DNA from 4 places in the Glaciimonas sp. GG7 genome. Region 4 is predicted to be linked to each of the others. Evidence: predicted binding sites of a transcription regulator. Region 4 holds the regulator's gene; each other region holds the start of a gene.

What was found. The regulator sigma-54, encoded in region 4, starts transcription at its own class of promoters, with help from an activator protein. The targets are predictions, from matches to a motif close to TGGCANGNAANCTGCTTT.
Region 1: a site for sigma-54 is predicted at 1,481-1,498, ahead of ACVBEF_RS05350 (outer envelope protein). Genes of this name have one in related genera too.
Region 2: a site for sigma-54 is predicted at 1,587-1,604, ahead of ACVBEF_RS05435 (CmpA/NrtA family ABC transporter substrate-binding protein). Genes of this name have one in related genera too.
Region 3: a site for sigma-54 is predicted at 2,106-2,123, ahead of prpB (methylisocitrate lyase). Genes of this name have one in related genera too.

What each region holds. Positions count from the first base shown of each region.
Region 1 covers NZ_JBRIIQ010000012.1:58,985-62,172, forward strand. Annotated here, with positions in the region: gene ACVBEF_RS05345 (BMP family ABC transporter substrate-binding protein) at 1-307, opposite strand, end outside; gene ACVBEF_RS05350 (outer envelope protein) at 512-1,345, opposite strand; gene ACVBEF_RS05355 (ABC transporter ATP-binding protein) at 1,907-3,188, shown strand, end outside.
Region 2 covers NZ_JBRIIQ010000013.1:6,317-9,504, forward strand. Annotated here, with positions in the region: gene ACVBEF_RS05435 (CmpA/NrtA family ABC transporter substrate-binding protein) at 164-1,438, opposite strand; gene ACVBEF_RS05440 (ANTAR domain-containing response regulator) at 1,761-2,384, opposite strand; gene pyrC (dihydroorotase) at 2,547-3,188, opposite strand, start outside.
Region 3 covers NZ_JBRIIQ010000018.1:18,440-21,627, forward strand. Annotated here, with positions in the region: gene prpC (bifunctional 2-methylcitrate synthase/citrate synthase) at 1-952, opposite strand, end outside; gene prpB (methylisocitrate lyase) at 1,142-2,032, opposite strand; gene prpR (propionate catabolism operon regulatory protein PrpR) at 2,300-3,188, shown strand, end outside.
Region 4 covers NZ_JBRIIQ010000026.1:41,039-44,226, forward strand. Annotated here, with positions in the region: gene ACVBEF_RS08745 (DUF4197 domain-containing protein) at 1-449, shown strand, start outside; gene hpf (ribosome hibernation-promoting factor, HPF/YfiA family) at 625-975, opposite strand; gene ACVBEF_RS08755 (RNA polymerase factor sigma-54) at 1,076-2,563, opposite strand; gene lptB (LPS export ABC transporter ATP-binding protein) at 2,636-3,188, opposite strand, start outside.

The sequences.
Region 1 (3,188 bases), on a different contig from region 4:
CCATATAGCCGAATGAGGTGGTGAATATTAACTGATTGCCATCGACGGCGAGTTGTCTGATGACGCGTTCGGCGTCGGCTGTTTCGGGGACGTTTTCTACGTAGGTTGTTTTGATTTTATTGCCGAATTCTTTTTCGATGGCGAGGCGTCCCTGGTCGTGCTGGAACGTCCAGCCGCCGTCGCCTACCGGGCCGATGTAGACGAAAGCTACTTTAAGCGGATCGGCTGCTTGTGCGGTTGGCATGATGCCTAATGTCAGGGTGGCAGCCGTTGCGAGGGCTAGTAATGTAGAGCGTAATTTGAACATTCAGAACTCCTTGTAGGTGTTGCTTGGTGAGTACTTTTTTAGAACTGTTTTAGTTTCGATCTTCGGTCTTTTGGTCTTCGGTTGCTGACACGGTTGGCGCTCCGTGGAGGCTGGTCGGGCCACCCCCGACGAGCCTCCACGGAGCACATACCGTGTTAATTACCAAATAACCAATAACCGAATAACCAAAACAACCACTAATAATTAAAAGTGGTATTCGACCCGAACCATAGGCGTCTTAGCCAAAGACCCATTAACCGAAGACGGTGTACCAAACTTGTTACGCCAATATTCATATTCCAACCCAGCACGGAGGGTATTTTTACCCATGCCCAAAGGCGTACCCAGGTCATACATGATCTGAGCATCAAAATGCGTCTCTGGCGATGTACTGCCACCGAATTCATTCTTTCCTTTAGAAGCGATATAGTCAAAATATCCCTCAAACGCCAACCCGGTCGAAGCAATAGGAATACCCCATGCTGCGCTTAACATTGGATGCGTTTCGTAGGTATAACGACTAGTAATTCCAACCGGCTGATTACTTTCACGCATCAACAACAAGCTGACATTCAAAAAGCCCGGCACATCGACCATGACTGTAGGACCCAATACCAGCATGCGCTTTCTTGAAGCATAGCCAGGATCGTTCTTGGTATTCCAATCGAAACCAGCGGTGATGCCGAAGCTACGCGCAGGGCCGAATGACAGGGTTTTTCCTGTGACTTTGCTCAGATCAACCGTGTTGCGATAGACGATATACGCTTCTTGCGCATTGCTGTCCTTGCTGTCCGATTGCAACAAATCGACATTGAAAAAGTTAGTACCGTATTTATAACCACTCACGTGCTGCAGATCGATGATGCTTTTGGCAATGCCGGTACCGACGTACGGCTCAGCAAAATTGGTGCCGTAACGATAACCGATTGAAGTGTCACTCCACTCAGCCGCTTTTACCTGGACACTGGCTAGTGCTGCTACTACCGCCAGAACATTTACTGCCAACTTGCCGATTTTTATTGCCGCTTGCTTTGTCATGATGCTTTTCCACGAGAGTCGAACATGAAAGGAGTTAAGGAGCCTCATTTCTCCTTATTACGATATTTACAACATTCAAAAACAGTTGCCGGGCAGAAATGCCAATTTCAACAATCCCGATTCTTAAAATTATTGATAGCAATTCCCATGCCAATTGTCGGCAATTACGCTCTCCCAAGTAAAACCGACTCATCCAATCTCGACTGAGATAAGAATGCAGGGAATCAGTGCAAGGATGGTTGTTTTTGCATTATATTAGCGCTTAGATAATAGATCGTGCGCCGTAACGGTGCAATGAAGAAAATTTCTTTTCACAATTTCTGTGTTTTTTTGCGACAAATGATAATTAGGATTGTCGACAATTAAATAACGGATCAGAATTATTGACCCGCACTGGCAGGGAAAGGCAGCCCATATAGAAGAGCAGTGATATAGAGCGCGACGACCAAAGTACTCTCAGATATCTACCCGACGCCAATAAGCGATGCTGGCCGATTCATGGCACAACAATTGCAAGTTCTCGTCATTGCTTCGCATTTACAATTAAAAGGGATTCCTCCTATGGACCTGCCGCTGCCAAGTTCTTCCCCTATGTCCCCGCGCCTTATCCTCAATGGCATCACCAAACGCTATCCCAGCGTAGTCGCCAATGACGACATCAGCCTGAGCGTCAATCCCGGTGAGATTCACGCCTTATTGGGCGAAAATGGTGCAGGTAAAAGTACCCTCATGAAGATCGTCTACGGCGTGGTGAAACCGGACGCGGGCAGTATTCTATGGGAAGGGCGCTATCTGGATATCGCTAACCCGGCGCAGGCACGACGCTTAGGAATAGGCATGGTGTTCCAGCATTTCTCCTTGTTTGAGACGCTCACGGTGGCCGACAATATTGCGCTGGCGCTCGATGTCCAGGTCGCCCCTGCCCTGCTGGCGGCGCGCATTACCGAAGTATCGGAAAAATACGGCTTGCCGATTGATCCGCACCGACTGGTGCACAGCATGTCGGTGGGTGAGCGTCAGCGTGTGGAAATCGTGCGTTGTCTGTTGCAAGAACCAAAACTATTGATCATGGATGAGCCAACCTCGGTGCTCACGCCGCAGGCGGTGCTGACGTTGTTTACTACCCTGCGCCAACTCGCAGCAGAGGGCTGCAGTATTTTGTATATCAGCCACAAACTCGACGAAATCCGCGCTTTATGCGATACCGCAACCGTCTTGCGCGGCGGACGCGTGAGCGGCAGTGCCATTCCTAAAAACGAAACCAACGATAGTCTGGCCCGAATGATGATAGGCGGCGAGCTGGCCGAATGCCATTTGACGCCGCAGGCGACGGGCGAAGTGCGCCTTGCGCTCGATAAATTATCGCTAGGAACGATTGATCCGTTCGGGACCACGCTCAAAGACATCTGCCTGACGGTCAAAAGCGGTGAAATTTTGGGAATCGCCGGAGTGTCCGGCAACGGTCAGAAAGAATTGCTGGCTGCGCTGTCGGGTGAAACCATCAGTGGACAAGGCCCGATGATTATGTTGATGGGCCAGCAGGCCGGTCACTTGAATCCGGCCCAGCGTCGATTGCGCGGACTGACGTTTGTGCCGGAAGAGCGACTCGGACGCGGTGCGGTGCCAAGTATGAGCCTGGACAAGAATGCACTACTGACCGGCGCACGCCATGGCATGGTCAAAAAAGGATTGATACGGCCAGCCGCCATCCGGCAATTTACGCAGGATGTGATTGCCCGTTTCAGCGTCAAATGCGGCGGCGCAGAATCTGCGGCAACCAGTCTGTCAGGCGGCAATCTACAAAAATTTATCGTCGGGCGCGAAACCATGCTCAACCCAAAAA
Region 2 (3,188 bases), on a different contig from region 4:
CGTACTGCGCCGCCGGACGATTTTTTGAGGCGATCTGGCGACCGTTGACAGGGTTGTACCATCGCCGCTGGTAACGGTCGTGGACTTGACAATTGCGTTCATACAAACTCCCGAGTTTTACGATGTACTGGATCAAAAATGAACGGTTATAGCGCCATCAAACTTAAGCGCGAATCTTGAACGACGCCGCATAAGCCGCAGGATTTTTACCATCCCAGACCACGCCATCGATCAACTTGGAAGTCCGCATCACGTCCTTCGGCACGCTGGTTTTAGTCAGCGTTGCAGCCTCTTTATAAAGTGCAATCTGACTCACCGATGTCGCCACGGCCAAGTAGTCAGGATCGCTCTTGAGCAAGCCCCAGCGACGGTGCTGCGTCATGAACCACATACCGTCTGACAGATACGGAAAATTGACCAGACCGTCGTTATAAAACTTCATGTAATTCGGATCGTCCCACGTCTTGCCAAGGCCATTCTGATAGCGGCCCATGATGCGTTGATCGATCACATCCTTGCTGGTATTGACATAGGATTTATCGGCGATGACTTCGGCCATTTTGTTTTTGTTCGCCAGCGAGGCGTCGATCCATTTGCTGGCATCGAGCACGGCCGCAATCAAGGCGCGGCAAGTATTGGGATTTTGCTTAACGAACTCAGCCGTAGTACCCAATACTTTCTCAGGATGGTCTTTCCAAATCTCTTGCGTGGTGATCGCTGTGATGCCGACACCATCGACAATCGCCCGATGCCCCCACGGTTCACCAACGCAAAAACCATCCATATTGCCGACCCGCATATTGGCCACCATTTGTGGCGGTGGTACGGTAATGACCTTCGCATCTTTCATCGGATTAATACCATTAGCCGCCATCCAGTAGTACAGCCACATCGCGTGGGTACCGGTCGGAAACGTCTGGGCAAAGGTATATTCGCGCTTGTCGGTCGCCATCAGTTTTGCCAGCGATGCGCCATCTACCGCGCCTTTGTCGGCCAGCTTTTTAGACAGCGTAATAGCCTGCCCGTTATTGTTGAGGCCCATCAGAATCGCCATGTCTTTTTTCTGCCCGCCGACCCCCATCTGGACGCCATAAATCAGGCCCGACAGCACATGCGCTGCGTCCAATTCACCATTGGTCAACTTATCGCGCACGCCCGCCCAGGACGCCTCTTTGCTGAGGACAATTTTGATGCCGTATTTTTGGTCCAAACCCAATACCGACGCCATCACGACCGAGGCGCAATCGGTCAGCGGAATAAAGCCGATTCTGACTTCGGTTTTTTCCGGTTTATCCGAACCAGCGGCCCACACGCCGCCGCTAACTAGTCCCAACATACTGGCTCCTGCCGCAATGCTCGCGGTGTGAATGAGTTGACGCCGCTTAGGATTTTCTACAGCAACGGGAACGATGATTGGCACAGTAACTTTTGAGTCCATAGCGTGAGCTCCACTTGGTTCCGACAATAAAAAAGGCGTCGTCCCGCGATGACCATCACCTGATCAATTCGGGAAGACACCTTTGTCTTTGTGGACTGACCGCCGTTGGCCATGTCCAGCTGCACCAGCATTGGCGCATAGACTTACTTACGCAAATGGCGTGCCAGCGGCTTTATGGAATAGCGTCGGGAATTCTGTGTAGGAATGCGCACTTAGTTTGTGCAGTGCACCAGAGTTGTTAATCTTGTTGGTGCAAATATCAGGCCGAAGAAAAAGGAGGAAAGGGAAAAGAGAACGCAGAGAAGACGATATTGATCAGCGATCAACCCAACAAATCATTAGCATCAATAATCCGCTGGGCAACTTCGGATAACTTTAAATTCTTGTCCATCGCCAGACCTCGCAATTTTTTAAACGCGTCTTGCTCGCTGAGTTGCCCCCGCTCCATCAACAAACCCTTGGCGCGATCGATCACTTTGCGATCGGCCAGCTTGAGTTTGGTATCCGACAATTCGTTGAGCAGCTTCTGCTCTTGATTGAAACGCAGCATGGCGACTTCCAGCACCGGCTTAATACGCGCAGTTTGCAAGCCGGCAACGACATAGGCCGAGACACCGGCAGCCATGGCCGCCTCCATACTGGATTTTTTTTCGTCCTCGGTAAACAGAACGATAGCCCGGCGTGCGTCGCGTGTGGCGATGACAACGTGCTCTAGCACATCGCGGGCGTCTGACTCTGCATCGATAATAATCATGTCCGGCTGCAATTGCGCGATCCGGTCCGGCAGGTAAAGGTCGGCTGGCAACGAGGCGATAATGTGATAGCCAGCCTGCAGTAATCCGATGTGCAATGCGCTGCTGCGCGCCGCCTGTGCGGTGAACGCAGGATCATGATCACCATCATCAATGGCAACCGGATTGACAACCACAATACGCAGGTTATGCATCTACAAGGCCAGTAAAACATCGGTTATGTTGCGCAACGTCAACCTAAGACGCTAGCACAGGGGGCGGACAATACTACAAAAACAAAACAATTATCCCCTCACATGCAAAAATCGCACCATAGAGTGCGATTTTTGAGGTGTGGTTGTTTTTCCTGGTAACTTTTATACCAATTGCCAATTGATAACCTCACCACCATTTAACGGCACCATCGTGGTATTGCCCATCGGCAATTCTGCCGGGATAGTCCAGGCTTGACGCCGCAAGGTCACCGAATCCTGATTCCGCGGCAGGTTATAAAACGCCGGACCATTGAAACTCGCAAACGCTTCCAATTGATCCAACGCCCCAACCTGATCGAAGGCTTGCGCATACAACTCCAGAGCGTGCAACGCGGTATAACAACCGGCGCAACCGCAGGCATGCTCTTTCAAACCCTTAGGATGCGGCGCGGAATCGGTGCCAAGGAAAAACCGGTCGCTGCCCGAAGTCACAGCCGCCACCAACGCCAGACGGTGCTCTTCGCGCTTGAGAATCGGCAGGCAATAATAATGCGGACGAATTCCGCCCTTAAAAATTTCATTACGGTTATAGAGCAAATGATGCGCCGTGACGGTGGCGGCAATCGGACCTTCGCCAGCGGCGACATACTGCGCCGCATCTTTGGTGGTGATGTGTTCAAACACTACTTTCAACGCTGGCATATCGTGGCGCAGGGGTTGCATCACGCGCTCGATAAAGACGGCTTCGCGGTCAAAAATATCAATCGCCGGATCGGTGACTTCGCCGTGTACCAAAAATGGCAT
Region 3 (3,188 bases), on a different contig from region 4:
TGATATCCCACATCACCGTCTCAAGACGTTCGGCGATATCAAACATCTTGGTCGTACCGGCTGCTTGCGACAAATTGCGCGCCACTTCCTTGATCACCTTGTTACGCGGGTCGGAGATGGTATAGACCGGATGGCCGAAACCGATCACGACTTCCTTGCTCTCTACACGTTTCTTGATATCGGCCTCAGCTTCATCAGGATTGTCGTAACGCTTTTGTGTTTCGAACGCAACTTCGTTGGCACCGCCATGCTTAGGCCCGCGCAATGCGCCGATGCCGCCGACAATCGCAGAATGGATATCGGCACCGGTCCCGGCGATAACGCGGGCCGCAAACGTGGAGGCGTTAAATTCATGTTCGGCGTACAAAATGAGCGAGGTGTGCATCGCTTGTTCCCACTGCGCCGATGGTTTTTTACCGTGCAGCAAATGCAGAAAATGCGCGCCTATCGATTCGTCATCGGTTTCAACATCAATGCGCTTGCCGTTCTGGCTGTAGTGATACCAATACAGCAGCATCGATCCCAGCGACGCCATCAAACGGTCCGCGATATCGCGCGCGCCCGGGGTGTTGTGATCGTCTTTTTCCGGCAAGACGCAACCCAGCACCGAAGCGCCGGTGCGCATGACATCCATGGCGTTCGATGATGCTGGCAGTGTTTCCAGAGCGGCTTTCACACCCGCTGGCAAACCGCGTAAGGATTTGAGCTTGGCTTTGTAGGCCTTCAATTCGGCGCTGGTTGGCAGTTTGCCGTGGATCAGCAAATGCGCGATTTCTTCAAATTGGCAGGTATCGGCGATGTCCAGAATGTCATAGCCGCGATAGTGCAAATCGTTGCCGGTTTTACCGACGGTGCACAAGGCGGTGTTGCCGGCGGTAACGCCTGAGAGGGCGACCGATTTTTTGGGTTTGAATGGTGTCGGTGCTGTATCGACAGTGTTTTGCTCACTCATGCAATTTCTCCTGATGGTGGATGTACTAGGGTGCGTTGACATATCAATTTAAGAAACCCGTTCTTACTGAGTAGCCCAAAGGGCCTATCGAAGTACACACCTGCGTGGGTGATTCTTCGATACGGCACTTCGTGCCTACTCAGTCCGAACGGCTTGATGAAATTTTTATGGCAATAAAATGCGTCACAATTACTTCGCTTTTTGCTGTGCAAATAACGCATCGAGCTTTTGTTCAAAATCGTAATAATTAATCCGTTCGTACAATTCAACCCGGGTCTGCATCGTCTCCACCACATTCTGTTGCGTGCCATCGCGACGCACTGCCGTGTAGACATTCTCAGCCGCTTTATTCATCGCCCGAAATGCCGACAACGGATACAGTACCAGACCGACATCGACGGTCTTCAACTCTTCAACCGTGAACAACGGCGTCGCACCAAACTCGGTAATATTGGCCAATACCGGCACTTTGAGTGCAGTGGCAAAGGTTTTATACATCTCCAACTGCGTAATCGCCTCAGGAAACACCATGTCCGCGCCCGCTTCGACGTAGGCCATTGCGCGATCCAATGCTGCATCCAAACCTTCGACCGCCAGCGCATCGGTACGCGCCATGATCACGAAATTCTCATCGGTACGGGCGTCTACAGCGGCGCGGATACGATCGACCATTTCTTGTTTGCTGACGATCTCTTTATTAGGACGATGACCGCAACGCTTGGCACCTACCTGATCTTCGATATGCATCGCCGCCGCGCCGAACTTAATCAACGATTTGACCGTGCGCGCGACATTGAAGGCTGATGCGCCGAAGCCGGTATCGGCGTCCACCAGCAGCGGCACGTCGCAGACATCGGTAATCCGGCGCACGTCGGTGAGCACGTCGTCCAGACTCGAAATACCCAGATCAGGCAAACCAAGCGAGCCAGCAGCGACACCGCCACCGGACAAATAAATTGCCTTAAATCCAGCGCGCTTAGCCAGCAGCGCATGATTGGCGTTGATGGCACCGATGACTTGCAATGGCGACTCGTCTTGCACGGCCTGGCGAAATGCTGCGCCTGCGGAATAGTGGGTCATGAATTTACCTTGTGTTTGTTGAAACTGTTTCAGTTAATCGGTCTACGTGCGGTCTACGTTTGATTTGCATTCCATTGCAATCACCGTGCCAGACAGAGCAAAGCAGCCACAAAAACTAATATTATTGTTAAAAATCAATAACTTAAACTATCTATCCTCTATTTTTCTCTGTTTTCAAATCAGGCGACCATGTTCCAAATAGGGTTACAATCGAGATCTGAAACGTTTATTGAAACAAATTGCAACACTCAATGAAACAAGGCCGCCATGTCACGACCATCCCTGCCGTATCGTCAACCGTACCGTCAGCCATCCGGCAATCCCGACAACAACGACAAACCCGTCATCTGGACCGTCTCAGTCTCGCGCCTGTTCGATCTGTTCCGCGACATTACGCTGGAGTTCGATCATCAAGCCAACATCATTCCTATCAATCTCGGCTTTGAAGACGCGGTGCAACACATCCGCGAACGGCTCACCACCGAGCGGTGCGACGCCGTGATTGCCGCCGGGTCCAACGGCGCGTATCTCAAAAGCCGGTTGTCGGTTCCCGTCATTATCGCCAAAGCCAGCGGTTTCGATTTCATGCAAGCCCTGGCGCGGGCACGCAAAATCTCCCCGCATCTGGGCGTCATTACGTATCAGGAAACGCTGCCGGCATTGCGCGAATTTCAAACCATGTTCGGGCTCAATATCGCTCAACGCACTTACGCCACCGCCGAAGACGCACGCGCCCAGATCAGCGAACTCAAAACCTTAGGTGTGAAGGCCATCGTGGGGGCCGGGCTGATTACCGATCTGGCCGAAGAAGCCGGTCTGGCGGGGATCTTCGTCTACTCCGCCAGCTCGATCCGGCAGGCCTTTGACGATGCGCTGGAAATGGCGCACATGACGCAACTCGAATCCTCACGCGGACGCGGCGACCAGGTCACCGACACCTTGCGCACCAGACACGGAATCAACGATTTGCGCGGCAACTCTGCGGTCATGGAAGATATTCGCCAGACCATCGTGCTGTATGCCCGCTCGCCAGCGACCGTGCTGATCCACGGCGAAACCGGCACCGGCAAGGAGTTGGCGGCGCAAGCGATCCACCGCGAACATCCGCACGAACACGGCGGCAAAATCGCCGCCAAAACCAACCGCCCCTTCGTCG
Region 4 (3,188 bases):
TGACCGGAAAAGGCCAGCAATTGGATGACTTGGTTGTGTCGATGAATCATGCCGCAGAGGCTGCAGTGCCCTTGGCCAAGCCTTTACTATTAAATGCAGTGAAGTCCATGTCGGTGACGGATGCAAAAAAAATTCTGAGTGGCGGAGAGACATCGGTGACCGATTTTTTTAAAGAGAAAACTGCCGCGCCATTGGAAGTGAAATTTCTACCGTTAGTGAAGCAAGTCACTGACCGCAACGGCGTCTCGGCGCAATACAACGCGACGATGGGATTGGTCAGTAAAACCGGTATGGTGCCAGCGCAAGCGGCGACGGTGGAAGGTTATGTCACGCAACGTGCGCTAGATGGCTTGTTTTACATGATCGGGGAGGAAGAGAAGGCGATTCGACGCGATCCGATAGGGGCAGGCAGTGCCATTATCGGGAAGGTGTTTGGGGCGATGAAATAATGATTCGCCGCGCTGGTTGGACCAACTAGCCCTGAAGCCATCGCTGGCAATCTCGATGATATTTAAAATAACAAAGGGCGCATTAACTGCGCCCTTGCTCATTTGTCAGTGTAGTATTTTTTCGTTTGATGGTTGAAAAGACACTTGCGTTGACTATGTCAGATAACCACTACCGTCACGTCGCTGCGGGTAGATCCTCAGGCAAATGTTTGATTGCGGAGTGTTGGTGGTTCTGTAGTTTGTCCTTATATTTAATCACTTGTCGATCGAGTTTGTCGATCAACAAATCAATGGCAGCGTAAAGGTCATGCGCAATGCTCTCGGCATGCAGGTCTTTGCCTTTTACGCGCAGATTAATTTCAGCTTTCTGGCGTTTTTCTTTCTCGGTGATTTTGTCGACTGTCAGGATCACACTAATATCGATGACCTGATCGAAATGGCGCTTGATACGCTCTAATTTGTTTAGCACGTGTTCGCGAATGGCGGGAGTTACGTCGAGGTGATGCCCACTAATTGTGAAATTCATACTGCGCTCCTATCAAGTTTTCGTTGGCGGTTCGGACAGTGATCAATTTGTTGAGTCGACTAGTCAGAACACAGCGACGGTTATGCAAACGAGCAAACAGCTAAAGAGATTTGCGTAAATTGACTGGCGGAATTCTGAGTGCTTCGCGATATTTTGCGACCGTACGGCGAGCAACCACCATACCTTGTTCCGCGAGCATGTCGGCAATCTTGCTGTCAGAGAAAGGGCTTTTAGAATCTTCCGCTCCTATGAGTTGTTTGATCAAAGCCCGTATTGCCGTTGAGGAAGCCTCTCCACCTGCCTCTGTAGCAACATGGCTGCCGAAGAAATACTTTAATTCGAACATCCCGTGAGGGGTGAGCATGTATTTCTGAGTCGTTACACGCGAGATAGTGCTCTCGTGTAATCCTAGTGTATCAGCTATTTCACGCAACACAAGAGGCCGCATGGCGACCGCGCCGTGCGAAAAAAAGTTCCTCTGACGCTCTACAATTGCCTGGGCGACACGGAGGATAGTGTCGAAGCGCTGACGCATATTTTTGATCAACCACTTCGCCTCTTGCAGTTGAGAACCGAGTGATCCTTCGGTTTTGCTTTGCTTAAGAATATTGGCGTAGAGGGCATTAACGCGCAGTCGGGGCATCACGTCATTGTTGAGCATGACTTGCCAGCCATTCTTTGTTTTTCTCACAATCACGTCCGGCACGACATAATCTGAGGCGCTTCCGGCGAAAGTTGCGCCAGGATGCGGATTGCATTGTCTGATAACGACTTGCGCTTCACGTAAATCTTCGTCATCGCACTCCAGCGCTTTTTTGATTTTATTGAAATCGCGTTGGGCAAATAAAGTCAGAAAATTTTGCACAATTGTCAGCGCCAGACGACGCGTGACGAATGGTATTTTTGGAAACGCTTTAATTTGCAGCGCCAGACATTCAGAGGCGTCCCGAGCGCCGACGCCTGTCGGATCAAAACTTTGGACCATCTTCAGCGCCATCGATAATTCGTCGATGTCGATCTCAAGTTGCTCAGGCAGACGTGCGTAGATATCCTCCAGCGACTCTTCCAGGTAGCCGTTCTCATCGACTGCATCAATGATTAATTCGATGAGTGCGCGGTCGCGTTGGAGATCGACTACTTCTTGCATCTGCTTGAGCAAATGTTCGCGCAAGGTTGTGACGCAGGCTTCTAGCTGCGGTCGCGCATCCTCATCGTCGGGTGCCTTGGAGGTACGGGCAACATCGTCAAAACTCCATTCGGTGTCGCCGCTATCTTTATCCTGATTGTTATCGCCGGTATCGGCAACTTCGCTGCTACCTTCTGGCTCGATCGGTGAACTGCTGACTTCGCTGTCCCCCGTCGGGGCATCCATCGTTGACGTCGTTGTGTTAATGGCACCATCAGCCAACAGTCTGACTGAGTTGTCGAGTGGATCGTCGAGACGCTCCAACAGCGGATTCTCGGACAGAATATGTTCCAGTTCCTGATGCAGCTCTAGCGTAGACAATTGCAACAATCGTATCGATTGCTGCAACTGCGGTGTCAGCGCCAGATGCTGGGAGGTACGGAGTTGGAGCGATTGTTTCATGGGCCCTGAGGGTTCCTGGTAGTGCGTTGCCTGCGTTACATGATGAAACTACATGGAAGCTAGATGCCAAAACTACATGCGGAAATGTTCGCCCAGATACACGCGTCGTACAGATTCATCGGCGATGATGTCGTCCGGACTGCCGCTGGCCAACACGCTACCTTGGTTGATGATGTACGCCCGGTCGCAAATGCCGAGCGTTTCGCGCACGTTATGGTCAGTAATCAAGACGCCGATACCGCGTTCTTTCAGAAAACGGACGATGCGCTGAATTTCAATCACGGCAATCGGATCAATCCCTGCGAATGGCTCATCAAGCAGCACGAAGCGCGGATTGGTGGCTAAAGCGCGGGCGATTTCTACCCGTCGTCGCTCACCGCCCGACAGGGACAGTGCCTGACTATCGCGTAGCTTTTCAATTTGTAATTCTTGTAGAAGGGACTCAAGCTTGTCCGAGAGCTCCTGCTTGGTGAGGGCCACGCCGTTCGGGCGCTGAAGCTCAAGCACCGCACGGATATTGTCTTCTACCGTTAGTTTACGAAATACTGACGCTTCTTGCGGCAAATAAGACAAACCAAGCACCGCCCGTTGGTGAATCGGCAAGCGCGAGATATCGACGCCATCA